DNA from 2 places in the Xanthomonas sp. NCPPB 3570 genome. Region 2 is predicted to be linked to the other one. Evidence: predicted binding sites of a transcription regulator. Region 2 holds the regulator's gene; the other holds the start of a gene.
The links. The regulator FliA, encoded in region 2, starts transcription of late flagellar genes. The targets are predictions, from matches to a motif close to TAAAGTTTNNCNNNCNNNGGCCGATAA.
Positions count from the first base shown of each region.

Region 1: the regulator FliA is predicted to act here: its motif matches at 4,862-4,888, upstream of AC1PLR_RS03010 (GGDEF domain-containing protein).

Region 1 covers NZ_CM161513.1:669,275-683,803, reverse strand. The annotation lists gene AC1PLR_RS03040 (DUF6172 family protein) at 1-313, opposite strand, end outside; gene AC1PLR_RS03035 (SDR family NAD(P)-dependent oxidoreductase) at 532-1,293, shown strand; gene AC1PLR_RS03030 (Rossmann-fold NAD(P)-binding domain-containing protein) at 1,367-1,999, opposite strand; gene AC1PLR_RS03025 (carbohydrate kinase family protein) at 2,384-3,310, shown strand; gene AC1PLR_RS03020 (MgtC/SapB family protein) at 3,402-3,902, shown strand; gene AC1PLR_RS03015 (ParB-like protein) at 3,863-4,489, opposite strand; gene AC1PLR_RS03010 (GGDEF domain-containing protein) at 4,945-6,549, shown strand; gene AC1PLR_RS03005 (DUF808 domain-containing protein) at 6,656-7,552, opposite strand; gene AC1PLR_RS03000 (dihydroxyacetone kinase subunit DhaK) at 7,693-9,318, shown strand; gene AC1PLR_RS02995 (XAC2610-related protein) at 9,686-10,843, opposite strand; gene AC1PLR_RS02990 (hypothetical protein) at 10,928-11,068, opposite strand; gene AC1PLR_RS02985 (ABC1 kinase family protein) at 11,463-13,154, shown strand; gene AC1PLR_RS02980 (TIGR02466 family protein) at 13,510-14,187, shown strand; gene AC1PLR_RS02975 (DUF3772 domain-containing protein) at 14,225-14,529, opposite strand, start outside.
Region 2 covers NZ_CM161513.1:2,232,531-2,247,059, forward strand. The annotation lists gene AC1PLR_RS09785 (chemotaxis protein CheW) at 1-115, opposite strand, end outside; gene AC1PLR_RS09790 (ParA family protein) at 112-894, opposite strand; gene motD (flagellar motor protein MotD) at 894-1,841, opposite strand; gene AC1PLR_RS09800 (flagellar motor protein) at 1,849-2,589, opposite strand; gene AC1PLR_RS09805 (chemotaxis protein CheA) at 2,915-4,669, opposite strand; gene AC1PLR_RS09810 (protein phosphatase CheZ) at 4,934-5,545, opposite strand; gene cheY (chemotaxis response regulator CheY) at 5,546-5,938, opposite strand; gene AC1PLR_RS09820 (RNA polymerase sigma factor FliA) at 5,958-6,707, opposite strand; gene AC1PLR_RS09825 (MinD/ParA family ATP-binding protein) at 6,704-7,588, opposite strand; gene flhF (flagellar biosynthesis GTPase FlhF) at 7,575-9,200, opposite strand; gene flhA (flagellar biosynthesis protein FlhA) at 9,378-11,438, opposite strand; gene flhB (flagellar biosynthesis protein FlhB) at 11,456-12,586, opposite strand; gene AC1PLR_RS09845 (ligand-binding sensor domain-containing diguanylate cyclase) at 12,687-14,529, opposite strand, start outside.

The sequences.
Region 1 (14,529 bases), 1.6 Mb from region 2:
CGTGCTCGCTTTCGCCCTGTCCGCCTTTGGCCCGCGGCGGCCGCGTGCACGCCCGGCTGCGGATCTCCACGTAGAACTGCTCACCGCCGGCGGCGACCAACGCGTCGACCGCACGCAGCAGCTCGGCCGGCGGCAGCACGGCGGCGGTGGCTTCCTCGGTGCCGAACAGGGTGTCGAAATCCCAATAGTCGGCGCCGGCCGGCAGGGTCTTGCGGCGCTCGCGGCGGATGTACTTGCGGATGTCGTGCTTGGCGGCATCGAGCAGGCGATCGGGATGCTTGCCTTCGATGCGGAGCCGGTAGGTCTTCTTCATTGCGGGAAATCCTGGAAAGGGAACAAGCGCAGCCAACAAAACGACTGCGCAGCCGCCAAGCGGGTGCGGAACTACGCGCGACGTGTTGTGAGCCACGCTCAGGCGGCCGTCGCGGGACGGCGCTGCGTGGGATGGGCTGCCATGGTGCCAGAAGCGGCCGCGCGCTGCGGATTGCGCGGATAATCGACGCACGCCCCACCGCCACGCAGGAGCCACCGATGAACGATCCGTCCGCCTTCGCGGGATACCGCGTGCTCGTCGCCGGCGCCAGCCGCGGCATCGGCCTGGCCATCGCCGACGCCTTCGCCGGCCACGGCGCGGCGGTGGCGATCTGCGCGCGCAGTCCCGCGCCGCTGGCCGAGGCCGCCGCGCAGTTGCAGCGCCATGGCCATCCGGTGGCGCAGCAGTGCTGCGACCTGGCCGACGCCGCGCAGATCGAGGCCTGGGTGACGCAGGCCGCCGACGCGCTGGGCGGCGTCGACGTGATGGTCAACAACGCCTCCGGCTACGGCCATGGCGACGACGATGCGAGCTGGCAGGCCGGCTTCGACATCGACCTGATGGCCGCGGTGCGCTGCAACCGCGCCGCGTTGCCGCACCTGCGCGGCAGTGGTCGCGGCTGCATCCTCAACATCAGCTCGATCAACGGCCTGCGGCCGACGCCGCGGGTGCCGGCGTACTCAGCGGCGAAGGCGGCACTGAACTACTACACGACCACCCTGGCGACGCAGCTGGCGCGCGAGCGGATCCGGGTCAATGCGATCGCGCCCGGGTCCATCGAATTCCCCGGCGGCCTGTGGGAGCAGCGCCGCCAGCAGCAGCCCGAGCTCTACCGGCAGATCCGCGCCAGCATTCCGTTCGGCGCCTTCGGCGCACTCGACGACGTCGCCAACGCGGCGCTGTTCCTGGCCTCGCCGCAGGCGCGCTGGATCACCGGCCAGGTGCTGGCGGTGGACGGCGGACAGTCGCTGGGCGCCTGAGGCGACGCGCGCGCACTGCTGCGCGCCTGAGCTTCATTGCCCATCCCGAATCCCCACTCCCCAATCCCCGCTCCTAAGCCAACTGCGCCGCCTCGATCACCTGCACGCCCGGTCGCGGCCGCAGCGCGGCATCGACCAGCGCCGCGGCGATATGTTCGGCCGGATTGATCCGGTAGCGTCGCGGCAACAGCGGTCCGAGCGCGCGCAGCACCACGCTGGCGACATGCTCGCTGCGGCGGCGTTGCGCACGCTCGCCGCCGATCAGGCCGGGCCGCACCAGGGTCAGCGAGGGAAAGCCGAGCGCGCGCAGGTCGTGTTCCAGGTCGCCCTTGACCCGGTTGTAGAACGCCCAGGACCGCGGATTCGCGCCCAGCGCGGAGTTCAGCGCGAAGGCCTCGGTGCCGTGCTGGCGCAGCAGGCGCGCGATCGCCAGCGGATAGTCGTGATCGACTAGGCGGAACGCCGCGCGCGAGCCGGCCTGGCGCATCGTGGTGCCGAGCGCGCAGATCGCCGCCTCCACCTGCCACCAGGGCGCCTGTGCCGGCAGCGCGTCGAAGTCGAACACCGGGTTGTGCAGCTTGGGATGGGTCATGGCCAGCGCGCGCCGGGTCGGCGCGATCACCGCGCTGCAGGCCGGCTCGGCCAGCAACTGGGTCAGCGCGTGGCCGCCGACCAGGCCAGTGGCGCCGGCGAGCAGGATTTTCATGGGAACGGCCTTGGGGTTGGCTGGGATGGGGCGACTATCGCAGGGGTGGTGGCAAGGTGCTGTCGGGGATGTTTGCGGCCGGCGTGGGCCATGAGGCGCTGCGCGCTCGTACCCTCACCCCAACCCCTCTCCCAGGGGGAGAGGGGCTTTGGCCGCGCGGCTTCTCCCTTCTCCCACCGGGAGAAGGTGCCCCGCAGGGGCGGATGAGGGTACGGGCGCCAGCCAGGCATCTCCCTACAGAAGGAACGGCAGCCCAGCCAGGCGTCCATCCCACAAGGCAGCCCAGCAACCCACCCCCCACGGTCGCCGCGCCGCAGCAGGTACGCCACAATAGCCGCCCCATCGCGCCGGCCGGCGCGCTGCAACCTGACGAGGAGCGGTTCGATGTTCGTGGTGTGCGGAGAGGCCTTGTACGACATCTTCATCGACGGCTATGCCGGCACCTCGGTCGCGATGACCGCGCGCCAGGGCGGTTCGCCGTTCAACGTGGCGATCGGCCTGGCCCGCCTGGGCGCGCCGTCGGCGCTGTTCACCGGCCTGTCCACCGATCCGCTCGGCCGCCAGCTGCGCGCCACCCTCGAAGGCGAAGGCGTGGCCCTGGACTACTGCATCGACAAGCGCGAGGCGACCACCCTGGTGATGGTCGCGCTGGACGCGAGCGGCGTGCCCAACTACGCCTTCTACGGCACCGGCTGCGCCGACCGCGCGCTGACCGAGGCTGACCTGCCGGCGCTGGACGCGCGCGTCGGCGGCCTGCATTTCGGCTCCTACACCCTGGTCGCCGAGACCACCGCCAGCACCTTCCAGGCGCTGGCCGAACGCGAGCGCGGACAGCGGCTGATCTCGCTGGATCCGAACGTGCGGCCGACGGTGGAGCCGGACATGGCGGTGTGGCGCGCGCGGCTGGCGCGCTGGATCGCGCTGGCGCACGTGGTCAAGGTCAGCCAGGAGGACATCGAGCTGCTGTATCCGCAGCAGGATCCGTTCGCCGTCGCCCGCAGTTGGCTGCAGCAGGGCCCGTCGCTGGTGGTGATGACCCTGGGCGGCGACGGCGCGGTGGCCTGGCGCGGCGACAGCGAAGCGCGCGTGCCCGGCCGCGTGGTGCAGGTGGCCGACACCGTCGGCGCCGGCGACAGCTTCCAGGCGGCGCTGCTGCAGCAGTTGCCCGATCCGGCCGCGCTGGCGGCGCTGGACAGCGAACCGGCCGCGCTGGAGCGCCTGCTGCAGTTCTGCGTGGCCGCCGCGGCGATCAACTGCACCCGCGCCGGCGCCAACCCGCCCCGTCTGGACGAGGTCCGCGCCGCGCTCTGACCTCGGCCGACAGTGTGCACGCAGCGCGCGCGGCCGAGTTGCCTAAGATGAGCCGGCCGTCCACCCCGCCGTATCCACCAGGAGACCTGCCTTGATCGAGCTGTCCGACATCGCCGTGCGCCTGGGCATCGCTGCGCTTGCCGGCGCGGCGATCGGGTTGAACCGCGACCTGCACGGCAAGCCGATCGGCATCCGCACGCTGGGCCTGGTCGGCCTGGCCACCGCGATGGTGGTGCTGTTGGCCGACCCGCTCGGCAAGGGCGGCTTCACCGATGCCGGCAGCCGCGTCATCCAGGGCATCCTGACCGGCATCGGCTTCCTCGGTGCCGGCGTCATCTATCACGTCGAGAAGCACGTGCGGGTCCACGGCCTGACCAGCGCCGCCTGCGTCTGGCTCACCGCCTGCGTCGGCATCATGTGCGGCGCCGGCCAGTGGCAGATCGTGGCGGTGTCTCTGGTCATCGCCTTCCTCATCCTGCTGTTCGGCGGGCGCGTCGAACGCGCGTTGCACACGGTCCTGGGCGGCAAGCCGCACGGTGCCGCGGCGACCGATCAGTCGTCGGACGACGGCCCGCACCAGCCGGGCAAGTAGCTCGCGTCCCGGCTCTTGGCGAGCGCGAGTGCGGTCTCGACGGCGCGTGCGAAATCCTCCTTGATGTCGCGGCGCCGCAGCCGGCGGCGGAACAGGTCGGCCCACAGGAATTCGCTGAAGGGCGTGGTGTCCTTGGCGTAGCCGCCGGCGCGCCGGACCTCCCCGGCGAGGCTGCGGTAGGGGTCGTCCTTCAGGTCGGCGATCGACGCCGGCATGTCCTTGAACGGGCGGCGCTCGCCCTTGGCGTCGTAGGGATAGGCCCAGCGGCGATGATCCAGCACGCTCCACAGCGCGCCCTTGTCGACCACGCTGAGGTCGGCGATCACCGTGACCAGGATGTCCTCCACCCCTTCGTCGTGCAGCGCCCGCGCCAGGTGGTGGTGATCAACCACGTAGTACTTGCCGTCCGGCCCCAGCACCACCGGGATCATGTGCGTGCCGAGCAACTCGGCCTGCTTGTGCTTGGACGCATGCGCACGCCAGCGCCTGCGCTTCTCCTTGACCTCGCGCATGCCCACGGTCATCTGCGTGGGCCGCAAGGACAGGATCGGGACCGGGTGCAGCAGGGGTTCGCGGGAATCGGCCATGCGCAGTCTCCGTGGTGGTGGGCGCGCCGCGGCAGGCGCGGCCGCCAGAGTGCCAGCGTCGTGCGCGTTCTGCACAGCGCCGTGGCACGCGCGATCTTTCGGAAGCCAGGTGTTGCTCCCCTCTCCCTCCGGGAGAGGGGTTGGGGGTGAGGGTGCGACGGCTAGGGAGCATTTCCCCCAGACACTTCCCTAGCGAACCGTACCCTCATCCGCCCCTTCGGGGCACCTTCTCCCGGTGGGAGAAGGGAGGGGTCTGTCACGCCGATGGACTCCGCCGCCGGCCACGCCACTCCCCTCTCCCTCCGGGAGAGGGGCCGGGGGTGAGGGTACGACCGCCATGGAGTCCTCTTCACAGACCCGCCATCCGCCCGCTCAAGCGCGCGCCGCCGGCGCCGATATCCAGATCCTGAGCGCCACCATGGGCGGCGCATTGACCTGGGGAGGAGCCGGCTGGCATGTCGGACCAACGCGACGAGCCGCCGATCAGCGGATTGCGCAAGCTGCTGTCGCCGCGTCGGCGCGATCCGGCGGCGACCGCGACGCTGCCGGCGCGCGCGCAGGCGCACGGCCACGGCCACAAGCACGGCCACGCGGCGCCGCCTGCAGAGGCGGCGACCGACCCGGCTGCCGCCACGGCCGCGCTGATCCGCCTGTTCCAGCAGGCGCACGAGCCGCTGGGCCTGCTCGGTGCCTTCGCCGACGGCATGGCGGCGCTGCACGGCGAACTGGGCGACATGGGCCGGCGCCTGCAATCGGCGGCGAGCAGCGGCGACTGGCCCAGCTACGGCCGCGCACTGCGCCAGCTGATCGACAAGTACATCCGCACCATCGACGTCGACGACCCGCTGGCCGGGCCCAGCGACAGCGAGCGCCTGCGCGACCTGCTGCGACAGACCGTGGCCGGCGCACTGGCGGCGCTGCTGCACACCCTGCCCGAACTGGCCGGCGAGGCCGAGGCCAGCGGCGAGGCGCTGCGCCAGTGGCGCCCCGGGCAACCGCTGGAACCGGTGGCGCAGCAGGTGCGCGAGCTGTGCCACCAGATCGCGTTGCGCGCCAACGACGGCCAGGAGCAGCAGGCGCTGTTGCTGAGCCTGTTCGACCTGCTGCTGGAGAACGTGGGCGAACTGCTCGACGACACCAGCTGGCTGCAGGGCCAGATCGCAGTGGTGCGCGACCTGATCGCCGGACCGCTGGACCGCTACTCGATCGAGGAGGCGCGCGGCAGCCTGCGCGAGGTGATCTACAAGCAGGGCTTGCTCAAGCAGGGCATCGCCGAATCCAAGGAGGCGATGAAGGATCTGATGCTGACCTTCGTCGCGGACCTGGACGGCATGGCCGCCAGCACCGGCGAATTCCACGACCGCATCGCCGACTACTCGCAGACCATCCGCGATGCGCGCAGCATCGCCGACCTCAATCGCCTGCTGCAGGAAGTGCTGCAGGACACCAGCCACGTGCAGGAGCAGGCGCTGCGCGCGCGCGATCATCTGATCGCCGCACGCCAGGAGGTGGAGGCGGCGGAGCAGCGCATCCTGCGCCTGGAGCAGGAACTGCAGGACGTCAGCGGCCTGGTGCGGGTCGACCAGCTCACCGGCGCACTCAACCGCCGCGGCTTGGAGGACCTGTTCGCGCGCGAACTGGTGCGCACCGAACGCAGCGCGCAGCCGCTGTGCGTGGCGATGCTGGACCTGGACGATTTCCGCAAGCTCAACGAGACCTACGGTCACCCCGGCGGCGACAGCGCGCTGCGCCACGTGGTGGAAGTGGCGCGCACCACCTTGCGCGCCAGCGACGCCGTCGCCCGCTTCGGCGGCGAGGAATTCGTGCTGCTGATGCCGGACTGCACGATCTTCGAGGCCAGTGCGGCGGTGACCCGCGTGCAGCGCGCGCTGGCCCAGCGCGCGGTGGTGCACGAAGACCAGCGCGTGTTCGTCAGCTTCAGCGCCGGCGTGGCGCTGCGCCAGCCCGGCGAAGCGCAGGACGCGCTGATCCGCCGCGCCGACCGTGCGCTGTACGAGGCCAAGAAGGCCGGCAAGAATCGGGTGGTGTCGGCCGATTAGCTGGCGCCGGCGTGGCCGGCGCGGGATTGGGGAGTCGGGATTGGGGATTCGCAAAAGCGGGCCTGTGCGGCGCTGTTGCGAATCCCGAATCTCCAATCCCGGATCCCTACTCCCGCACCTTCTTGATGCCCAGCACCACCGCCAGCACCACTGCGCCGGCGATCACGCCCACCACCGCATTGCCCACCGCAAGCACCAGGCTGCCCAGCCCGCCGCTCGGGGCGATGCCCTGCAAGGCGTGATGCAGCGGGCCGATGCTGTGCACCAGGATGCCGCCGCCGACCAGGAACATCGCCGCGGTGCCGGCCACCGACAGCGTACGCATCAGCCACGGCGCCAGCCACAGGATGCCGCGGCCGATCGCCGCGGCGGCGGCGCCCTTGCGGCTCAGGTACAGGCCCAGGTCGTCGAGCTTGACGATGCCGGCGACCAGCCCATAGACGCCAGCGGTCATCGCCAGCGCGATCGCCACCAGCACCGTGAGCTGCTGCAGGAGCGGCACGCCGGCGACCACGCCCAGCGACAGCACGATGATCTCCGCCGAGAGGATGAAGTCGGTGCGGATCGCGCCCTTGACCTTGTCCTTCTCCAGCGCCACCACGTCCACCTGCTGGTCGGCCAGCGCCTGCACCTGCTGCGCGTGACGTGCCGCATCCTCTTCCTTCGAATGCAGGAAACGGTGCGCCAGCTTCTCCACGCCCTCGAAGCACAGGAAGGCACCGCCGATCATCATCAGCGGGGTGATCGCCCACGGCAGCCAGGCGCTGATCGCCAGCGCCGCCGGCACCAGGATCGCCTTGTTCAGCAGCGAGCCCTTGGCCACCGCCCACACCACCGGCAGTTCGCGGTCGGCGTTCACCCCGGTCACCTGCTGCGCGTTCAGCGCCAGGTCGTCGCCGAGCACGCCGGCGGTCTTCTTGGCCGCGACCTTGGTCAGGATCGACACGTCGTCGAGCAGGGTGGCGATGTCGTCGAGCAGGGTGAACAGGCTGGCGCCGGCCATGCGGGGATTCCATTCGGGATGAGCGGCGATTCTCGCCGATTCCGCCGGCCACGTGCGTGAGCGGTGCCGCCTCAGCCGCGCATAACGCCGGCTCGGCTACCGTGCGCGGCAGGCCCGCATTGCCCGCGAAGGAGACCCGAATGGACCAGTTCCTCACCGCCCCCCGCGCCATCGTCGACGACGTGCTCGCGTCCGCGGCCATGCTGCAACCGCTGCGGCTGTCCGAGACCGACAGCGGCACCCGCATCGTGCTGCAGGCCGCACGCGATCCGCGCCAGGTCGCGGTGCTGTCCGGCGGCGGCGCCGGGCACGAGCCGGCGCATGCCGGCTTCGTCGGCCCGGGCATGCTCAGCGGCGCCATCGCCGGCGACCTGTTCGCCTCGCCCGGGGTGGAGGCGGTGCTGGCGGCGATCCGCGCCTGCGCCGACGCGCCCGGCGTGCTGATGGTGATCAAGAACTACACCGGCGACCGGCTCAATTTCGGCCTGGCCGCCGAGCGCGCCCGCGCCGAGGGCATCGACGTGGCCAGCGTGCTGGTCGCCGACGACATCGCCCTGCCCGACGTCGCGCAGCCGCGCGGCATCGCCGGCACGGTGCTGGTGCACAAGTACGTGGGCCACCTGGCGCGCGAGGGCGTGCCGCTGGCCGAACTGGCGCAGCGCGGCCAGGCCTTCGCCGACCGCCTGCTGTCGCTGGGCATGGCCTTGTCCAGTTGCAGCGTGCCAGGCCAGCAGGCCGGCCGCCGCGCGCCGGAACTGGGCCTGGGCATCCACAACGAGCCGGGCGCGCGGCCGGTGCAGCCCGGCACCGTGGAGGAGGCGTTGGCGCTGGTGCTGGACCCGCTGCTGGCGCAGGCCGATGCGCGCCTGGGCGCCGACGCGCCGCTGGTGCTGATGCTCAACGACCTCGGTGGCTGCTCGACGCAGGAATTGGGCGTGCTGACGCGGCTGACGTTGCAGCGCATCGGCGTCGAGCGGGTCGCGCTGATGCCGGTGCCGGCAGCGCTGATGACTTCGATGGACATGCACGGCTTCTCGATCACCCTCGCCCCGGCCGACGCCGACGTGCTCGCCGCGCTGCAGGCGCCGGTGCAGACCCTGGGCTGGCCCGGCGTGCGCGTACCGCATGCGGTGCAGACCTTCGCCCCGGCACTGAAGCGCGACGACGACCATCGCCAGGGCCCACGCGATGCGCAATGCGCGGCCGCACTGGCGCGGGTGGCGCAGGCGCTGATCGCCGCGCAGGCGGAACTGGACGCCCTGGACGCGCGCAGCGGCGATGGCGATGCCGGCAGCACCTTCGCCGCCGGCGCGCGCGCCCTGCAGCAGGCCCTGGACACCGATGCGCTGGCCACCGGCGATGCCACCGCACTGGCGCGCGGCCTGGCGGCGACGATCGAACACAGCATGGGCGGCTCCAGCGGCGTGCTGCTGTCGATCCTGTTCACCACCGCCGCCGGTGCTCTGGCGGAGGGACGCGACTGGGTGCAGGCGCTGCAGGCCGGCGTGGCGCGGATGCAGCACTACGGCGGCGCGCAACGCGGCGACCGCACCCTGCTCGATGCGCTGCTGCCGGCGCTGGACGCCCTGGCGCAGGGCACAGGCGTGGACGCCGCCGCGCACGCCGCGCGCGCGGGTGCCGATGCCACCGCACAGCTCATCCGCGCCGGCGCCGGCCGCGCCGCCGCGGTGCCGGCGGATGCCTTGCGTGGCGTGATCGACCCGGGCGCCGAAGCGGTGGCGCGGGCATTCGCGGCGTGGCGGTGAAGCAGCCGGTCGGGTCGGCCGATGCGGTGCGAGGCAGGTATGGGTCAATCGGGACGGCAGGCGTGTTCTGGAACGCCTGTCGCGGCTGAAGCCGCTCCTACGACGCGCCCCACGCCTCATGCATGGCGTCGTCGCTGCACACGTAGACAACTCCGCATGCAATGCCACCAGGAATCGGCGGCCGTGCCCTCCCTCGTTGTAGGAGCGGCTTCAGCCGCGACAGGATTCACCGATAACGCCCATCGCGGCTGAAGCCGCTCCTACAAGGCTTGCAGCGCGCTGTCCGAGCGCACTGTGGGAGGGACTTCAGTCCCAACGCGCGCAAGTCGGAATCGCCAGCCCCTTTGAAGCAGCGTCCGGTCGCCCGCTACTCTGCCGACGCCGCCTCCAGCACCTGCGCCACCGCCTGCAGCGAGCCATGCACCGAGCCGGACTGCAGCGTCAGCGGCTGGGTCTTGCCACGCGCCACCACCTCCATGCGCTGCGGCACGCCCTGCGCATTGCCGACGATGCGGTAGGTGGTGTCGCCACGCGCGAAGCTGAGCAGATGGCGGTCGGCGTCGTAGTCCATCGCCTCGCCCTGCGCGTCCGGATACAGCAGATCCACCCGCTGCTGCGCACCGAGCGCCACGTAGTACGGCGTGCCGCTTGCGCCGTCGCCGACGTTGGCGAACACCACGATGCGCTTGCCGGCCGGCGCCAGGCGGAACTCGAGCAGGATCTTGCGCTGGCCCACCGCGGTCTCGCCTTCCTCGTCCCACAGGTAATGCATGTCGGGCACGCGCTTGCCGCCACGGTCGCGATACACCGTCTCCTGCGCCAGTCCCGGCCCGTCGCCACGCGCGTCCTCGACCACTTCGCGCTCCAGCAGCGGCTCACCATCGCGGATCGAGTACGTCGCGAACTGGTGCCAGCAGCAGCCGTCCTTGGTCATGGTGTGGAGCTCGCGCGCCTTGGCATCCACCTCGAACAGGCCGCAGTTGCTCTGCGCCAGCTCGGTGAAGTCCGCATCGGCCTCGAAGCCGTCGGCGGTACCCAGGTACACCTGATAGGACGGGCCGTGATAGCAGCTGTTCTGGCCGTCCATCACCGCCAGATCCTTGATCCCGTCGAAATTGAAATCGTCGTAGATCAGCACGCTCTGCTCGCCGTACGGCAGTTCGTGCACGTTGGCCTTGACCTTGCCGCTCTTCGCATCGGTGTCCAGCACCAGCTCCGGCGAGGCCACCTCGAGCAGCGGCGTGGCGTTGCCGCGGACGAACACGCGCACGATGCCGGGACGGAACACCTCGCCGCTGTCCTCGATCTCCAACGTGGCGCGGTAGCGATCGGAGAAGTCCTGCAGGTCGTAACGGCGATGCGTGCTGGCGGCGAAGGCCTTGGCATCGAAGTCGTCGCCGGCATACCGCTGGGTCTGCGTCGCGGCGGTCGCGGTCGACGACAGCAGCACGAGCAGCAAGGCCAGGCATGCACGCGCCGACAGCACACGGGCATGGCCAACGGCATGCGAGACGATGGAGGACATGGTGGCGTTCCTGGCGGCGGGCAGCGGACGCCAAGGGTAAGGCCGGCCGTGGCGGCCGGCCAGGGGCCAGCGGACGGCGGCGCGTCAGAACAGCGTGCGTGCCAACGCCCGCAGCGCCGCGCGCGCCTCGGTGGCGATGCCGCCGCCGTCCTCGCCCAGCCAGGCCACCACGAGCAGCACCACGACCACCACGGCCGCCAGCAGCGCGAGCCGACGTCCGCTCATCGGCCGGGCGCCCGGCCGACCAGGTGCGATTGCGCAACGCACGGTGCAGCGCGCCGCGGCGCGGGGGCCACCCGCGCTCCGTCGCCGCACCGGGAGCGTCCGCTGCGTCCCACCCTACTCACAGCCATCGCCACTCCCCCTTCCGCACTGCGCGCTATTCTTCTACCCGCGTTGCGCGGCAGCATACGCGGCGGGCATGTCGCCCGACCATCGGCACAAGCCGGTTGGCCAAACCGCGGTCCCGGCGAGCCTGTTGCCGGCAGCGCGCCGCCGCGGCAACGCAGCCTGGCGCCCGCGATCCCCGGCACCGGGCCCGACACCGCGCGGGATTCACTGCGCGACGACCCGGCCGTGGCCACACTCGTCGCAGCCTTTCGCCTGCCCGGAGCCCACCTTGAGCGCGACGCCCGACGCTGCGGCCACACCGCACGTGATCGGCGGCCTCAGCCGCCGTACCCAGATCCTGCGCCTGCTGCTGCGCTACCGCAGCTCCGGGGTGTTTTCCGGCATGGACATGGAGACCGCCCAGGGCGAGCACGAGCTGCCGCCGGAAGGCACGCCGGAACAGTTCGTCACCGACCTGGAGGCGCTCGGCCCGACCTTCGTCAAGCTCGGGCAGATGCTGTCCACGCGCCCGGACGTGGTGCCGCCGGAGTTCGCCACCGCCCTGGAGCGGATGCAGGAGAACACCACGCCGATTCCAAGCGAACGCATCCGTGAGATCGTCGAGGCCGAGCTCGGCGTCGGCATCAACAAGGCCTTCTCCGCCTTCGACGACACCCCGCTGGGCAGCGCCTCGCTGGCGCAGGTGCACCGCGCCGCGCTGCGCGACGGCACCCCGGTGGCGATCAAGGTGCAGAAGCCCGAGGTCGCCGCGCAGGTGCGCGCGGACCTGGAGGTACTGCGCAGCTTCGCCAGCGCCGCCGACAAGCTGACCGGGCTGGGCCGGCGCATCCGCTTCGCCGACTGGCTGGCCGAGTTCGGCAAGGCGCTGCTGGCCGAACTGAACTACGAGGCCGAGGCCGAGAACCTGGCGCGCTTCGGCGAGCACCTGCGGCCGTTCCCGCAGCTGTGGGTGCCGCAGCCGGTGTGGGACCTGTGCAGCCGCCGCGTGCTGACCATGCAGCTGGCCGAAGGCGTGCGCGTGGACAAGATCTCCGGGCTGCGCCGCACCGAGCAGCCGATGGACGACCTGGCCGCGGCGCTGGTGCGCGGCTACCTGGATCAGATGTTCGTGCACGGCGAGATCCACGCCGACCCGCATCCGGGCAACCTGCGCGTGCTCGCCGACGGGCGCCTGGCGATCTTCGACCTGGGCATGGTCGCGCACGTGCCGCCGAAGCTGCGCGAGCGCCTGCTCAAGCTGCTGTTCGCCGCTGTCGACGGGCGCGGCGAGGAAGTGGCCGAGGAAACCATCGCGCTGAGCACGCGCCTGGAGGACTTCGACGAGGAGCGCTACCAGCGTGAGACCGGGCAGATGATCGCCCGCTACGCCGCGCACGACGCCATGTCCGAAGGCCGGGTGGTGCTGGACCTGGTGCGCATCGCCACCGCCTACGGGCTGCGCACGCCGCCGGAGCTGAGCCTGCTCGGCAAGACCCTGCTCAACCTGGAAGCGGTGTGCCGCGCACTGTCGCCGCACCTGGACACCCGCGTGGTGGTCGAGGACCAGTTGCAGCACGTGATGCGCGCGCGGCTGAAGAAGTCGCTATCGGCAGCCAACCTGGCCAGCGAGGCGATGGAACTGCAGGCGCTGCTGCGCGAGGGCCCGCGCCGCATCTCCGACATCCTCACCCTGGCCGCGGAGAACCGCCTGCAGGTGCGCGTGGCCGGGCTGGAGGAATCGCGGCTGATGGAGAGCCTGCAGAAGATCGCCAACCGCGTCGCCGCCGGCATCGTCACCGCCGCGCTGATCCTGGCCTCCACGCAGATGATGCGCATCGACACCGGCAGCAAGCTGTTCGGCTACCCGGCCATCGCGATGATGCTGTTCCTGCTGGGCGTGGTGCTGGGGCTGGGCATCGTGGTCAGCGCGGTGCTGTTCGACCGGCGCGCGCACGCGCGCGAAGAGCGAGGACGGCGCTAGGCCGTCTCGGCGATGCGCGGTAGCGGCGCGCCAGGTTGGGACATGCCAGCCGGCACGACGTGCCGCCACAGACCGCGATCGGGTGCCGCCACGCTGCGCGCCGCCCCTGCGCATGCGCGCCGCTAACGCGGTGGCCCGGTCCTGGGCATGCCATGCGCTCCCGTACTCGTTGCCGCACTCGCAGGGTGACCTAGGCGCCCTGTATGACACCGCGTGACATACGCCTCGGCAACCGCGCCGCTAGAGTGATGCCGGCCACCTGACGAACGCCATTTCCCGCGCCATGCGCGCAAGCGCCAGCGAGACCGCAGTGGCCACGCATCGAAACCGTCCGTAGAGAGCAGAAACGCCGCGCATGTCACTCCCTCCGAACCGCGTCGCTCCTCAGCGGATCGTGCCCGAGCAGATCGCGATACACCGGTTGTTCGCCACGCCGCTGGCGCAGATCGCGTATCCGGCGGCGAACCGGCTCAATGACGTGCTGAAGGAGGAAGTCGCGCGGCACAGGGCCGAAGATCCGGCCGGCGTGCGCCACAGCAATTCCGGGGGATGGCAGTCCAGTCCGGACTTCAACACCTGGGACGGCGAAGGCGCCATGGCGCTGACCGCGTACGCCACGGAACTGGCCTACGCATTGACTGCGGTCTACCACCCCGAGTACGGCCTGGTGGCGCCCGAGTTCGAGTGGAAGGTCAACGCGTGGGCGAACGTCAACAACGCCGGCGATTCCAACGCGCAACACGCGCATCCCGGCGCGTTCTGGTCGGGCGTCTACTGGGTGGACGATGGTCGCGACGACGGCCAGGAAGCGGGCGGAGACCTGCAGTTTCTCGACCCGAGAGGGGTCATGCCCTCGTTGTACAACCCGGAACTCAAGATTCGCGTCGCGGGCTGCCTGAGCGCGGGGTTGACCACCTCCATCGCTGCCGAGAGCGGCACGCTGGTCATGTTCCCCTCCTGGCTGCTGCACTCGGTCACCGCGTTTACCGGTTCGCGGCCGCGCATCTCCGTCGCATTCAATTTCAGCGCCTGAGCGAACGCAGCCGCGGTTCTTCCATCGCCGACCGCGCCTACGGCTCCTTGCGCAGCAGCCGCACTTCCTGCGGCGACTCCAGCGCGATGCCCTCCTCGGCCAGGCGCTGCAGCAGAGCGAAGAACAGTTCGCTGCGGGTGCCGTAGGTCAGGCGCGGCGAGGCGACGTAAGCGAAGCTGTTGAGGGTCACGTGGCCATTGGCGATGGAGTCGATGAACACCGACGGCGCCGGGTCGTCCAATACGCCCGGATGCGCCGCGTACAGTTCCAGCAGGATGGCGCGCAGCTTGACCACGTCGGTGCCCAGCGACACCGCGAACTGGATCTGCACCCGCCCCAGCG
Region 2 (14,529 bases):
GCACGTCGGCGACCGCGACCGGCGCGGGGCTCGGCGGCACGGACTTCTGCTCCTCCGCGATCACGTCGTGGAGCAGGCCTTCCAGATAATCGTCGATGATGCCGGGAGTGCTCATGCGGCTTGCTCCATCGGCGTCGCATCGCTGGCCACCAGCCATTCCAGCGCGCGGCGGTAGGCGGCCAGGCCGCGGCCGGGGTAGTCGCCGGGCACGCCGGCCACCGTCAGCGCCTTGACGTTGCAGATCTTGGTGTCGACCGGGATGGCGTCTTCCCAGACCCGCTCGCCGTAGCTGTCCTGCATCTGCCGCAGGGTCTCGTTGCCGGCGCGGGTGCGCTTGTCGAACAGGGTCGGCAGGATCGAGGCGGGCAGGGGGCGGCGGCGCGAACGCTCGACCATGTCCACGGTACGGACCATGCTGGCCAGGCCGTGCAGGGCCAGCGGCTCGGCCTGGGTCGGGATGATCACGCGGTCGGCCGCGGCCAGCGCGTTGATCATCAGCAGGCCCAGGGTCGGCGGGCAGTCGAGCAGGATGTAGTCGTGCTGGCCGGCGTGGCGGGCCATGGCCTGCTGCAGCGCCAGGCCCAGGCCGGGCTGGTTGGCGCTGCGCCGTTCCAGGGTGGCCAGCGCGGTCTGCCCGCAGACGAAGCTCAGGCGCTCGACCGCGGTGTCGCGGGCCAGCGCGGCGAGTTCGCCCGGCGGCGTCCCGAACAGATCCAGCACGCCCGGCGGCTGCGGTTCCTGCGGCACGTCGAAGGCCCGGGTCAGCGAGGCGTGCGGATCGAGATCGAGCATCAGCACGCGGTGCCCGAGCATGGCCAGCCCACGGCCCAGGGCCAGCGTGGTGGTGGTCTTGCCCACGCCACCTTTCTGGTTGGCGATCGCCCAGATGCGCATCAGTTGACTCCTTCAATGGCAGGTACTGCGCGGGACCCAACGGCGCTGCCGGGGGCCGCCGCGGCGGGGGGTGTCGGGGTGGCCGGCGCGGCGCCGGCGCTGAGACGGTCGGGGGCCGACGGCGTCGTATCGCTGCTGTCGCCGGAATCGGCCAGGATCACCAGCACCACGCGGCGGTTGGCGTTGCGGCCGGCCGGGGTGTCGTTGCTGGCGCGCGGGCGGAACTGGCCGTAGCCGATCATCGACAGTCGCGAGGGTTGCAGGCCCTGGTCGGCGAACAGGTGGACCACGCTGGCCGCGCGCGCCGCCGACAGTTCCCAGTTCGACGGGAACTGCGCGGTGGCGATCGGGGTGTTGTCGGTATAGCCCTCCACACGCACCCCGTTGGGCACGCCGGACAGCACCTGCGCCAGTTCCGCCAGGGTGGCGCGTGCGCTCTGGTCGAGCGCGGCCGAGCCGGAGCCGAACAGGATGTCGCTGTTGATCTCCACTTCGATCCACAGCCCGGCGCGGCGCACGGTGATCAGCTTCTTCTGGATCAGCGGCGCCAGCGCGGCGCCGAGGCGGTCGGCGATGCTGTCGAGCTGGCGTTGCGCGCGGCGCAACTGCTGCGCGTCGCGCAGGTCGTCGCCGCGCTGCGCGGTGCCGGTAGGCAGGCGGTTGGGGTCGGGCAGGGTCAGCGCCGGGCTGGACTTGATCGGGGTCGGCCGCTCGCCGCCCTGGCCCTGCAGCGCGTGGTCGCCGACCTGCACCGGACGCAGGGTCGTCGGGGTACCGCCGAACGCCGCGCTCATCGCATCGGCCATGACCCGGTACTTGGCTTCGTTGATCGTGGACAGCGCGTACATCACCACGAAGAAGGCGAGCAGCAACGTCATCAGGTCGGCATAGGGGATGGCCCATGCCTCGTGGTTGGCGTGCTCGTCGTGGGAGTGCTTGCGGGCCATTGGCAACTCAATGCAAGAATCCGGCCAGTTTCGATTCGATGTTGCGCGGGTTCTCGCCCTGGGCGATGGCGATCAACCCTTCGATGATCATTTCGCGCTCGCCGCAGCTGTGCTTGATCACGCTCTTGAGCTTGGCGGCCATCGGCAGGAACAGCAGGTTGGCCGAGGCGATGCCGTAGATGGTGGCGGTGAACGCGGCGGCGATGCCGTGGCCGAGCTTGCTCGGGTCGGCCAGGTTCTTCATCACCGCGATCAGGCCAAGCACCGCGCCGATGATGCCCAGGGTCGGTGCGTAGATGCCCATGCCCTCGAACACCTTGGCCGCGGCCAGGTCGCAATGTTCCTGGCCTTCCAGGTCGATCTCCAGCATGTGCCGGATGGCTTCCGGCTCCACGCCGTCCACCAGCATCTGCAGGCCCTTGCGCACGAACGGATCCTGCTGCTGCGGCACCTGGTTCTCCAGCCCGAGCAGGCCCTGGCGGCGCGCGATGTTGCTCCATTCCACAATCTGCTTGAGCAGCGCCTGGCGATCGCTCGGCGGCGGCCACAGGATCCACTTGGCGATCTGGAACGCACGGCGGAACACGGACGGCGGGGTATGCACCAGGATCGCGGCGACGGTGCCGACGATCACGATCACGAACGCAGCCGGCGACCACAGCGCCGAAATGCCGGCGCCCTTGAGGATGCTGCCGCCGATGAGCGACAGAATCGCCAACAGCAGGCCGATGAGACTGAGCTTGTCCATGCAGGAGGTATCGGCCAGGGGCCAGGGGACTTGATGGGGGCGGGATTCGGGAGTCGGGATTTGGGATTGGCAAGAGCGCGAGGGCGCAGGGTTGGTCGGTGTGTCGTAGGAGCGGCTTCAGCCGCGACGCGCGGACCTTGGCGCGTTGCCTAAGCACAATCGTTCGGATCGTCTCGGCAATTGGCACTGCGCCGCGCGTGCTATCGCCAATCCCAGCCTCACCGCGTCGCGGCTGAAGCCGCTCCTACGGCGGAATCAGGGAAAACGAGGCCCCAGGGAAGCCGCCGTTGCGAATCCCCACTCCCGAATCCCCAATCCCGGCCCCTCAAGCCTTCAAGCCATCCACATCCAGGATCAGCGCCAGGCGGCCGTCGCCGATGAGGGTGGCGCCGGCGTAGCCGGGCAGGCCGCGCAGGGAGCGCGGCAGCGGCTTGATCACCACTTCCTCGCGGCCGCGGACCTGGTCCACGACCAGGCCCATGCGCGATTCGCCGGCCTGCAGCACCACCACGGTGAGCAGCGGCAGTTGCGGGGCGTCGATGTTGAGCCACTGGCGCAGGTCCACCAGCGGCAGGGTGTGCGATTGCCGGTCGAGCACGGCGCGGCCGTCGAACCAGCCCAGCGAGCGGCGCGGGGCGTGCAGCACTTCCACCACGCGCGCCAGCGGCAGCGCATAGACGGTGTCGCCGGCCTGCACCAGCAGGGTCGGCAGGATCGCCAGGGTGAGCGGCACGCGGATCAGGAAGCGGCTGCCGCGGCCCAGTTCCGACTGGATCTGGATCTGGCCGCTGAGTTCGCGGATGCGCGACTGCACCACGTCCATGCCGACGCCGCGGCCGGAGATGTCGGTGACCTCGGACTTGGTCGAGAAGCCGGGCAGGAACACCAGGTGCAGGCATTCCTCGGTGGTCAGGCGGGCCGCGGCCTCGGGGTCGATCAGGCCCTTCTCGCGGGCCTTGGCGCGCAGCCGTTCCGGGTCGATGCCGGCGCCGTCGTCCTGCACCTCGATGCTGACGTAGTCGCCTTCCTGCTGCGCCGACAGGCGCACGTGGCCGCCGCGCGGCTTGCCGGTGGCTTCGCGCAGCGCCGGGGCTTCGATGCCGTGGTCGATCGCGTTGCGCACCAGGTGCACCAGCGGATCGGCCAGCGCCTCGACCAGGTTGCGGTCCAGTTCGGTGTCGGCGCCGATCAGCTCCAGTTCCACTTCCTTGTTGAGCGAGCGGGCGACGTCGCGCGCCACCTTGGGGAAGCGCGAGAACACCTTGCCGACCGGCTGCATGCGCGTGCGCATCACCGCCGACTGCAGGCGCGCGGTGGCGATGTCCAGGCTGCTGACCGCGCGGTCCAGTTCCTCGTCGCGCAGGCGCACGCGCAGGGTCTTGAGGCGGTTGCGCGAGAGCACCAGTTCGCCGATCAGGTTGACGATCGCGTCCAGGCGCTTGGTGTCCACGCGCACGGTGTGCTCGGGCTCGGCGGCCTTGGCCGGGGCGGCCGCGGCCTTGGGCGCGGCGCTGGGCGCACGCGGCGCCGGCTGCAGCGCCTGCGGCGTGGCCGCCGGCGGCGCATCGCCGTGCAACTGGTCCAGCAGCGCCTCGAATTCGTCGTCGCTGATCAGGTCGGCATCGCCCGCGGCGGCCGCGGGCGCCTTGGCGGCGGGCGCCGGCGCGGCGCTCTTGGCCGGCGCCGGCGCCGGCGCGGCGTCGCCGTGCGCGTCGAACTGCGCGATCAGCTCCGCCGGCGCGCGCGGCGGCTCCTGGCCGCTGCCGAAGGCGTCCAGCATCGACTGCAGGTAGTCCAGCGACTGCTGCGCGGCGTCGAAGTGCCGCGCCTGCAGGGTGGCCTGGCCGGCGCGGGCCATGCCCAGGGTTTCCTCCGCGGCGTGGCACAGCTCGACCATGGCGTTGATCGCCAGGAAGCCGGCGCCGCCCTTGAGCGTGTGGAAACCGCGGAACACGGCGTTGAGCTGGCCGCTGTCCTCGGGCGCCTGCTCCAGCGACACCAGCTGCTCGCCGAGCCGGTCCAGGATTTCCTGGGCCTCGATGATGAAGTCGGCAGCGATGTCGTCGGGTACGGCGCTCATGGCTAGAGCCTGCCGACGCGATTGGAACAGGCCACGTTGCCGTGTCCGGTTCCCAGGTGGTTGCGCGCGGCGCCGCGACAGGCCGACCGCCTGTTCAAGCCGTGCGCGGCCGCCTGGGGGCCGGACACGGCAACCCGAAGGGCCGCGCTTGGGTGCGCGCGAACCTGCGTCATCATTTGGTCGTTTGTTGACATAAATTCCCTCATTCTTCTCGCCGCGCGCACCCAAGTGCGGCGTGGCCTATTCCAATGGCGTGGGCAGGCTCTAGAGTCCCAATCCGGACAGCAGGTCGTCGGCGTCGTGCTGCGACACGCCGTGGCGGTCCAGGCCGGGCAGGGCCGGACCGGCCAGGCTGCCGTCGGCCTTCTTGTTTTCTTCCTTCGGCGGCAGACCCAGCGCGCCGAAGCCTTCGTGCACGCGGCGCACGATGCCGGCGACGCGGCGGATGATCTGCCCGGTCAGGTCCTGGAAGCTCTGCGCCAGGGCCATTTCGGTGAGGTTGTGGCGGATCTTGTCGAGGATCTCGCTCTGGTCGCCGCTGAGGCCGCCGGCGGCGAGCTGGTCGGCCAGCGCACGGCATTCCTCGGCCAGGTCCAGGGTGCGGTGGCTGGCCTGTTCGGTCATCTCCACCACGTGGTCCAGGCGCGAGCAGGCGTCGTCCAGCTCGCCGGCCTCGCTGGGCACCACCGGCAGTTCGCCGAGCGCCTGCCCCAGATCGCGCGCGAGCCGGCTCAGGCCCTGCATCATCGGCCGCGTGCGCCAGGCGGCGAGGGTGTCGATCTCCCTGCGCCAGCCGGCCTCGTCGCCGTTTTCCAGCGCGTCCAGCGCGCCTTGCAGGCGTTCGATCAGGGCGGTACGTTCGGCGGTGGCTTCCATTTAGGCGGTCGCTCCCAGGCGTTCGAAGATCTTGCCCAGCTTCTCCTGCAGCGTCTGCGCGGTGAACGGCTTGATGATGTAGCCGTTCACGCCGCACTGTGCGGCCTCGATGATCTGCTCGCGCTTGGCCTCGGCGGTCACCATCAGCACCGGCAGGTGCTTGAGCTTGTCGTCGGCGCGGATGTTGCGCAGCAGATCGATGCCAGTCATGCCCGGCATGTTCCAGTCGGTGACCACGAACTCGAACGGCGCCGAGCGCAGCGCGGCCAGGGCGCTGTTGCCGTCTTCGGCCTCGGCGGTATTGGTGAAGCCCAGATCGCCGAGCAGATTCTTGACGATGCGTCGCATCGTCGAGAAATCGTCCACGATCAAAATCCGCATGTTCTTGTTCACCACTGACTCCTAAGGGTTCCTATTCTTCGTCTTCCAGACCGGCATCGGCGACCTCGAACGCCTTCAGGCGTCCGCGCAACCGTACCGTGGCCTGGCCATGGATCTGACACACGCGCGACTCGCTGACCCCGAGCACCGCGCCGATTTCCTTGAGGTTCAATTCCTGCTCGTAGTACAGCGACAGCACCAACTGCTCGCGTTCGGGCAACTGCGCGATCGCCTTGCCCAGCTCGCGGCCGAATTCGCTGCGCTCGAGCATCTGCTGCGGATTGGGTCCGCCCTTGGCGATGGTATCCAGTTCGCCATGGTCCTCGATGCGCGACTCCAGGCTCAGCACCTGGCCGCGGGCGGCATCTTCCATCAAACGCAGGTATTCGGGAAGCGGCATGTCCATCGCCGCGGCCACTTCGTTGGCGGCGGCGGCGCGGCCGGTGCTCTGTTCGATCTTGCGGATCGCCGAGGCGGCGTCGCGGGCGCGGCGGTGCACCGAGCGCGGCACCCAGTCGCCACGGCGGATCTCGTCGATCATCGCGCCGCGGATGCGGATCGAGGCATAGGTCTCGAACGAGGCGCCCTGTTCGGCGTCGTAGCTGCGCGAGGCCTCGATCAGGCCGATCATGCCGGCCTGGATCAGATCGTCGATCTCGACGCTGGCCGGCAGCCGCGCCGCCAGGTGGTGGGCGATGCGCCGGACCAGGTCCGAGTGCTGGGTGATGTAGTCGTTGGCGCTGTTGCGCTGGACGGCGCGGTAGTGGGCGGCGGCGTTCATGCGGCCACCCCACGCTGGATGATGCGTTCGACGAAGAACTCGACGTTGCCGCGCGGGGCGGTCGGCGCCTGCCAGCGCGCGGTGCGCCGGGCGATCTCGCTGATCGCCTGCGCCGACGGGCTGGACGGGTAGGCCTTGACCACCGGCTGCTGGCGCTGCACCGACAGGCGCAGCCAGTCGTCCTGCGGCACGCAGCCCAGGTAGTTCAGCGACACGTCGCCGAGGAACTTCTCGCAGACCCGGCTGAGCTTGTCGTACAGCAGGCGGCCTTCGTTGAGGTCGCGGACCATGTTGGCGACGATCTGCACCCGGTCCACGCCGCGCTCGCGCGAGAGAACCTTGATCAATGCGTAGGCGTCGGTGATCGAAGCCGGCTCGTCGCAGACCACCACCACCGCGTCCTGCGCGGCCTGGCAGAACGTCAGCACGCTGTCGGTGATGCCGGCGGCGGTGTCGACGATCATCACGTCCAGCTCGCGCTGCAACTCGGAGAACACGTTGACCAGGCCCACGTGCTGGGCCGGCGGCAACTCGGCCATGTAGCGGCGGCCGGAGGCGGCGGGCACCACCATCAGCCCGTTGGGCATGTCGATCAGCACCTCTTCCAGGGTGCAGCGCCCGGCGACCAGGTCGGCCACGGTGAACTTGGGGGTCAGCCCCAGCAGCACGTCGACGTTGGCCAGGCCCAGGTCGGCGTCCAGCAGCAGGGTGCGCTTGCCCATGTCGGCCAGCGCCATGGACAGGTTGACCGAGATGTTGGTCTTGCCCACGCCGCCCTTGCCGCCGGTCACGGCGATGGTGCGCACCGGACCCAGCGGTTCGCTGCGCGTCGCCGACAGGGGGAAGGCATTGGTCAGATTGACGTAGTCACGCGACGGCATGGGTCTGCTCCGGAGTACAGGGCTTATCGGCAGCGCGCCGCAAATCTTCAAGGCGCAATACCAGGCTGGCGGCGTTGGCGCGGTGCAGGTCGTCCGGCACACGCTGTCCATCGGTCACCCAGGTGATGGGGAGGCGGTGGTCCACGACCACCGACAAGGCACTGCCGAACCGCCCGGTCTCGTCCAACTTGGTCATGATGACCCCCTGTGGGTCGGCGCCGGCGAACCGGCGCACCACCTCGTCCAGGTCGGAGAAATGGGCGTTGGCGGGGAGTACCAGCAAGGATCGGACCACCCGCGAGGCGCGCAGCCAGTGCAGCTGGGCAGCCAGGGCGCGGTCGCGCTGGCCCATGCCGGCGGTGTCGATCAGCACCAGCTTGTAGTCGGCCAGGCGCTCCAGCAGCTGCTGCAGCGCGGCGTCGCTGTCGGCCTCGTGCACGGCGATGCCGAGCTGGCGGCCGTAGCTGTGCAGCTGTTCGCGGCCGCCGACGCGGATGGTGTCGGTGGTGACCAGGGCCACGTCGCGGGCGGCATGGCGCTCCAGGAAGCGCGAGGCCAGCTTGGCGATGGTGGTGGTCTTGCCGGCGCCGGTGGGGCCGATCAGGGCGATCACGCCGCCTTCCTCGAGCGGGTCCAGCGGGGCGATCGGCAGGCGCTTGGACAGCAGGCCCAGCATCAGCCCGCGGCCGCGGTGCAGCTCCAGGTCGGCGGGGATCTGCATGACCACGTCGCGGGTGATGCCGCTGTCGAAGCCGTAGTCGTCCATCAGCTCCAGCGCCTGGGCACGGACCGGCGAGCCACGCAGGCGCTCGTCGGTGAGGCGGTTCATCTCGCGCTCGATCATCTGCCGCATCAGCGCCAGTTCGTCGCGCAGCTGCGTCAATTGTTCGTCGTTCTGCGGGGCGGGGAAGGTCGGCACCGCCGCCAGCGTGGCGGCCGCCGGGATTCCGGCAGCGGCCGGCGCGTCGGCCTTTGCCACGCTCGGCGCGGCCGGGGCCGGAGCCGTGCTCGGGCTCGCCAGCGGGGTCAGCGCCACCGCGGCGACGTCGTCGCGCCAGGCCGGCATGGCCTCGGCGGCCGGCGCCGGGGTCGCGAACGGGCTGGGCATGGGCACGCTGATCGGGGCGTTGCGGAACACGTCCTCGGGGATGCTGAACTCGGCGCGGCCGGTGACCGGTGCCGCGGCCTTGGCCGGGGCGGCCTGGCGTGCGGCGGCAGCCGGGGCGGCCGCGGCGGGCATCGCCGAGGCGGCCAGCGCCGCCGGCTGGGTCAGCGGCCGTGTGGCGGAAGCGGCCGGCGCGGCACTGCCGCGGCGCTCGCTGATCGCGGCCATCATCGCCATCGCCGGGCTGGCGGCGGCGCTGTCGTTACGCGCAGCGCGCGGGGCGGGAGCGGCCGGTGCCTGCGCGGCCGCGGCGCGCGGCGCCTCGTCCGGGCGCACCGCATCCAGCGCCCGCTGCACCAGTGCCTCGTCGTAGTTGCTGGCGGCGACGATCTCGATGCCCTCGTCGGTACGCCGATTGGACAGGATCACCGCATCCGGCCCGTGCTCGTCGCGCACCATCCGGAAGGCGGTGCGCATGTCGGGGGCGACAAAGCGTTTGATCTTCATGGTTGGAAGCCGGGATTGGGGATTGGGGATTGGGGATGGAGCGCGGATACGGTCACGGCCTGGCTTGCGCCCGATCGCCTTGCTTTGGTTGTGTTCGATGCCTTCACTGCTGTCTCTCTCCGCTCGCATGGGCCGCTATTGCGAATCCCCAATCCCGAATCACCAATCCCTGCAACATCAACTGATCGTCCCCACCAGCTTCAGCCGCTTGTCCTCCGGCACTTCGCTGTAGGACAGGACCGACAGCGCGGGGACGCTGTGGCGGACCAGGCGGGCGAGGGCGGCGCGGACCTGCGCCGGGACCAGCACCACGGCCGGTTCGTTGCGCGCCTCCTGCTTGCTCACGCAGTCCGCCAGACTTTGGTGCAAGCGCTCGGCCAGTCCGGGTTCCAGCGCCGCGCCGTTGCCCTGGGTAGAGTCCTGCAAGACACGTTCCAATTGCGGGGCCAGGGTGAACACCGGCAGTTCCGGGGCCATGCCGGCGATCTCCTGGACGATGAACCGGCCCAGGGCGTTGCGGACGGCGGCGGTGAGCGCGCCGGGTTCCTGACTCTGCGGGGCGTGCTCGACCAGGGCCTCGACGATCTTGCGCAACTGCCGCACCGGGATCTTCTCGATCAGCAGGTTCTGCAGCACCCGCACCACCACCGACAGCGGCAACGCCTTGGGGGTGAGGTCCTCGACCAGCTTGGGCGCGCTCTTGGCCAGGGTCGCCAGCAGCTGCTGCACTTCCTCGTGGCCGAGCAGTTCCGGGGCGTGCTCGCGGATCAGGTGCGAGAGGTGGGTGGCGATCACCGTGGCCGGGTCGACCACGGTGTAGCCCATGGTCTCGGCCTGGGCGCGCAGGTGCGGCTGGATCCAGATCGCATCCAGGCCGAACGCCGGGTCCTTGCCGGGGATGCCGTCGATCTTGCCCAGCGCGCCGCCCGGATCCAGCGCCAGTTCGCGGTCCGGGTGGATGTCGGCGGTGGCCACCGGCACGCCATGCACCAGCAGGCGGTAGGCGTTGGCCGGCAGTTCCAGGTTGTCGCGGATGTGCACCGGCGGCACCAGGAAGCCGATGTCCTGGGTCAGCTTGCGGCGCACGCCCTTGATCCGCGCCATCAACTCGCCGCCCTGGGCCTTGTCCACCAGCGGGATCAGCCGGTAGCCCACTTCCAGGCCCAGCGGGTCGATCGGGCGCAGTTCGTCCCAGCCCAGTTCGGCGTTGGCCTGGGCCGCGGCCGCGGCCTGCGGCGCCGCCTCGGCGGCGGCCGGGGTCGGCTGCAGGCTGCGCTTCCACATCTTCCAGGCCAGCACGCCCAGGATCAGCGCCAGCGTCAAGAAAGCGACGTTGGGCATGCCCGGGATCAGGCCGACCAGGCCCAGGATCGCCGCGGCCACCGCCAGCGCCTTATGCTGGCCGAACACCTGGCCCATCATCGAGGCGCCCATGTCCTGCGAACGCGAGGCACGGGTGACCAGCATCGCCACCGCCGAGGACACCAGCAGTGCCGGCAGCTGCGCGACCAGGCCATCGCCGATCGACAGCAGGGTGTAGGTGGAGGCGGCCTGCGCCACCGGCATGCCATGCTGCAGGACGCCGACCGCCATGCCGCCGATCAGGTTAATGAACAGGATCAGGATGCCGGCGATGGCGTCGCCGCGGATGAACTTGCTGGCGCCGTCCATCGAGCCGTAGAAGTCCGCTTCCTCGCGCACCTCCTCGCGGCGGGCCTTGGCTTCCTCGCGGGTCAGCAGGCCGGCGTTGAGGTCGGCGTCGATCGCCATCTGCTTGCCGGGCATGGCGTCGAGGATGAAGCGCGCGGTCACTTCCGACACGCGCCCGGCGCCCTTGGTGATGACCACGAAGTTGATGATGGTGAGGATCGCGAACACCACGATACCGACCGCATAGTTGCCGCCGATCACGAATTCGCCGAAGGCCTCGATCACCTTGCCGGCCGCGCCGTGGCCGCCCTGGCCGTTGATCAGGATCACACGGGTGGAGGCCACGTTCAGCGCCAGGCGCAGCATCGTGGTCATCAGCAGCACGATCGGGAAGATGCTGAACTCCAGCGGCCGCTTCACGTACACCACCGCCAGCAGCACCATCAGCGAGATGGCGATGTTGAAGGTGAACAGGGCGTCCAGCACCGGGGCGGCCAGCGGCACCACCACCATCGCCAGCATCAGCAACACGATCACCGGGGCGCCGAGCCCGTGCTTGATCATGTCCATCACTTTGCGCGTGTTCATCTGCGCGGCAGGCTGGCTCATGGCTGGCTCCCCGGGGCGAATTCATCCACTTCCAACGGCGGCAACGGCGGCATCGGCCCGCTGCGCCAGGCGCGCAGCTGGTAGACGTACGAGAGGACCTGCGCCACCGCGGAATACAGTCTCACGGGAATTTCCTTGCCGAGTTGGCCTTCCCTATACAAGGCGCGTGCCAAAGGCGGCGCCGAGATCACCGCCACGCGGTGCTGCTCGCCGACCTCGCGGATGCGGAAGGCGATCTCGTCCACGCCCTTGGCGACCACGGTGGGCGCGCGCATGCGCCCGCTCTCGTACTTCAGCGCCACCGCGTAGTGGGTGGGGTTGACCACCACCACGTCGGCCTTGGGCACGGCTTCCATCATCCGCCGCTGCGACATCTGCATCTGCATCTGGCGAATGCGGCCCTTGACCTCGGGGCTGCCGTCGTTTTCCTTCATTTCCCGGCGCACTTCCTCCCGGGTCATCTTCAATTTGCGGATGTAATTCCACTTCTGATAGGGCGCGTCGATCGCGGCCAGCAGCGCCAGCGCGCCGGCGGTGTACAGCAGCAGCCGCAGGGTGAAGCCCAGGCCGTGGCCGATGGCCTGTTCCAGCGGCTGCAGCAGCAGGCCGCGCAGGAAGTCGGTGCTGCCCCACAGGCACAGCATCGCGGCGCCGCCGACGAAGCCCATGCGCAGGATCGACTTGAGCAGCTCGACGATGGTCTCGGCGCCGTACATGCGGCTGAGCCCGTTCATCGGGTTGAGCCGATCGAACTTGGGGATCAGCGCCTGGCCGGAGAAGCGCAGGGTGCCCATCAGCACCGGCGCGGCGAAGCTGGCCGCCAGGCAGATGCCGACCAGCGGCAGCACCACCCAGAGCAGGTTCAGCAGCAGGTCGCCGAAATGGCCGAACATCGCCTCCGGATGCTCGCGCATCGACAGGTCCGGGCGCAGCGCCTGTTTCAGCCAGGCCACCGCCCCGGCGGTCATGGAGGTGGACAGGCCCATCAGGGCGAAGACGCCGGCGCTGAACACCGCGGCCGTCGCCAGCTCGCGCGAGTGCGGGATGTTGCCCTGTTCGCGGGCTTCGCGCAGGCGTTTGTCTGTTGGCTGTTCTGTGCGCTCTGCGCCTTCTTCGCTCTCGGACATCGGGGGTGCGCTCGGCCAGGATCGACCCTGCGCCCTGCAAGGACCGTGCCGGTCCCGGAAGCGAGGCAGGGCGGCGCCGCGGCGCGTCGCTTGGCGTCCGCTAGGCCGGCTGCAGTTCCACCCGGTCGCGGCCCAGGCGCTTGGCCTGGTAGAGGGCGGCGTCGGCGCGCGCCAGCAACTGCTGCAGCGGCTCGCCAGGCCGGTACCAGGCCACGCCGATCGAGGCGGTGATCGCCAACTGCCGCTCGCCGATGCGCAGCGGCTGCCCGGCGATGATGGTGCGCAGGGCCTGCAGCCGGTCGCCGCAGCTCGTCGGCAATCCGGGCAGCACCGCCAGCAGTTCCTCGCCGCCGTAGCGGCCGACCAGGTCGGCGTCGCGCAGGTTGGCGCCCAGGCGCCGCGCCACCTCGATCAGCACCGCGTCGCCGACCAGATGGCCATGCTCGTCGTTGATCCGCTTGAAGTGGTCGAGGTCGATCATCGCCACGGCCAGCGGCGTCTGTTCGGCGTCGCTGCGGCGCATCTGCGCAGCCAGCGCCTCGAGGATGCCGGCGCGGTTGAGCAGGCCGGTGAGCGCGTCGTGCGAGGCCTTCACCGCCAGCGCGGCGCGGGCGATCTCCAGTTCGCGCTTGTCGTGCTCCAGTTCCTCGGTGCGCCGCGCCACCAGGTCGGCCAGTTCGCGCTGGCGCTGGTGCAGGCGGCGTTCGCGCCAATGCAGCAGCGCCACCGCCAGGCCGCCACCGAGCAACAGATACAGCGCCAGCATCGGCTGGCTGCGCCACCACACCGGCGCCACCGAGAACGCCACCCGCAGCGGCGCCGAGGCGCTGCGCCGGTAGGCGTCCAGCAACTGGACTTCCAGCACGTAGTCGCCCGGTGCCAGTGGCGGTTGCTCGAATTCGAAGTTGGGCGTGTGCAGCCAGCGGGTATGCGCGCCCTCGAAGCGATAACGGAAGCTGATGCGGTTGCGTTCGTCGTACAGGTCCGGCGAACCGACTGCGATATGCAGGGGATCCTCGCTCCAGCGCAGGCGCGCGCCGGCGGCGATGGGTACACCGCCGCGGCTGAATTCCTTGAGCGCCAGCCGCGGCGCCCGCGCCGGGAACAGCCGTGCCGGATCCAGCAGATGGGTGACGCCACGGCTGCTGCCCAGCCACACCGATCCGTCGTGGTCCTCCAGGAAGGCCGACTCGGACATGTCGTTCCAGAGCAGGCCCTGCGCCTGGGTCAGCCGTGCCCAGGCGCGTCCGTTATAGACGTCCACGCCCTGGTTGTGGCTGATCCAGATCCAGCCGTTGCGGGTGCGGCGCAGGTTGTAGATATACAGGCCGCTCAACTCCGCGTCGGCCGGCGCCAGGTGCAGGGTGTCGCCGTCGAGCCGCCCTTGCCAGGCACCGGGGCCGTACAGGCTAGCCCAGGCCTGGCCGTCGTCCAGGACCAGCAGCTTGCTGAGGGCCGGCTGCGCCGGCGCGCTGTCGGCGACCAGCCGGATCGGGGTCCAGGTGTCGCCGCGCAGGCGGAACAGCCCGGCGGCGCCGGTCACCAGCATGCTGCCGTCGTGGCGCTGCTGGATATCCGAGTACTCGCCGCCAGGCAGCGTCGACAGCCGTTGCGGGACAGCGTCTGCAGTCGCCTGCGTCAGCAGGTAGACGCCGTCGTCGGTGAGGATCCAGACGCGGTCGGTCGCGTCCACGAACAGTTGCTTGGCGATCACCATCCGCTGGCGGCCGCCGCTGTGCAACGGCGGATACGCACGCAGCAGCCGGCCCTGCACGTCGTAGTGACGCAGCACGCCGATCGAACCGATGCTCCACAGCGTGCCGTCCGCGGCGCGGCGCAGGCCGATCATCTGCGCGCCGTTGTCGCTGGCCCAGCGCTGGAAGCGGCCGTCCTCGCGCAGCCGGTCGACACCGCCCTCGTTGCCGATCAGCAGTTGGCCGTGC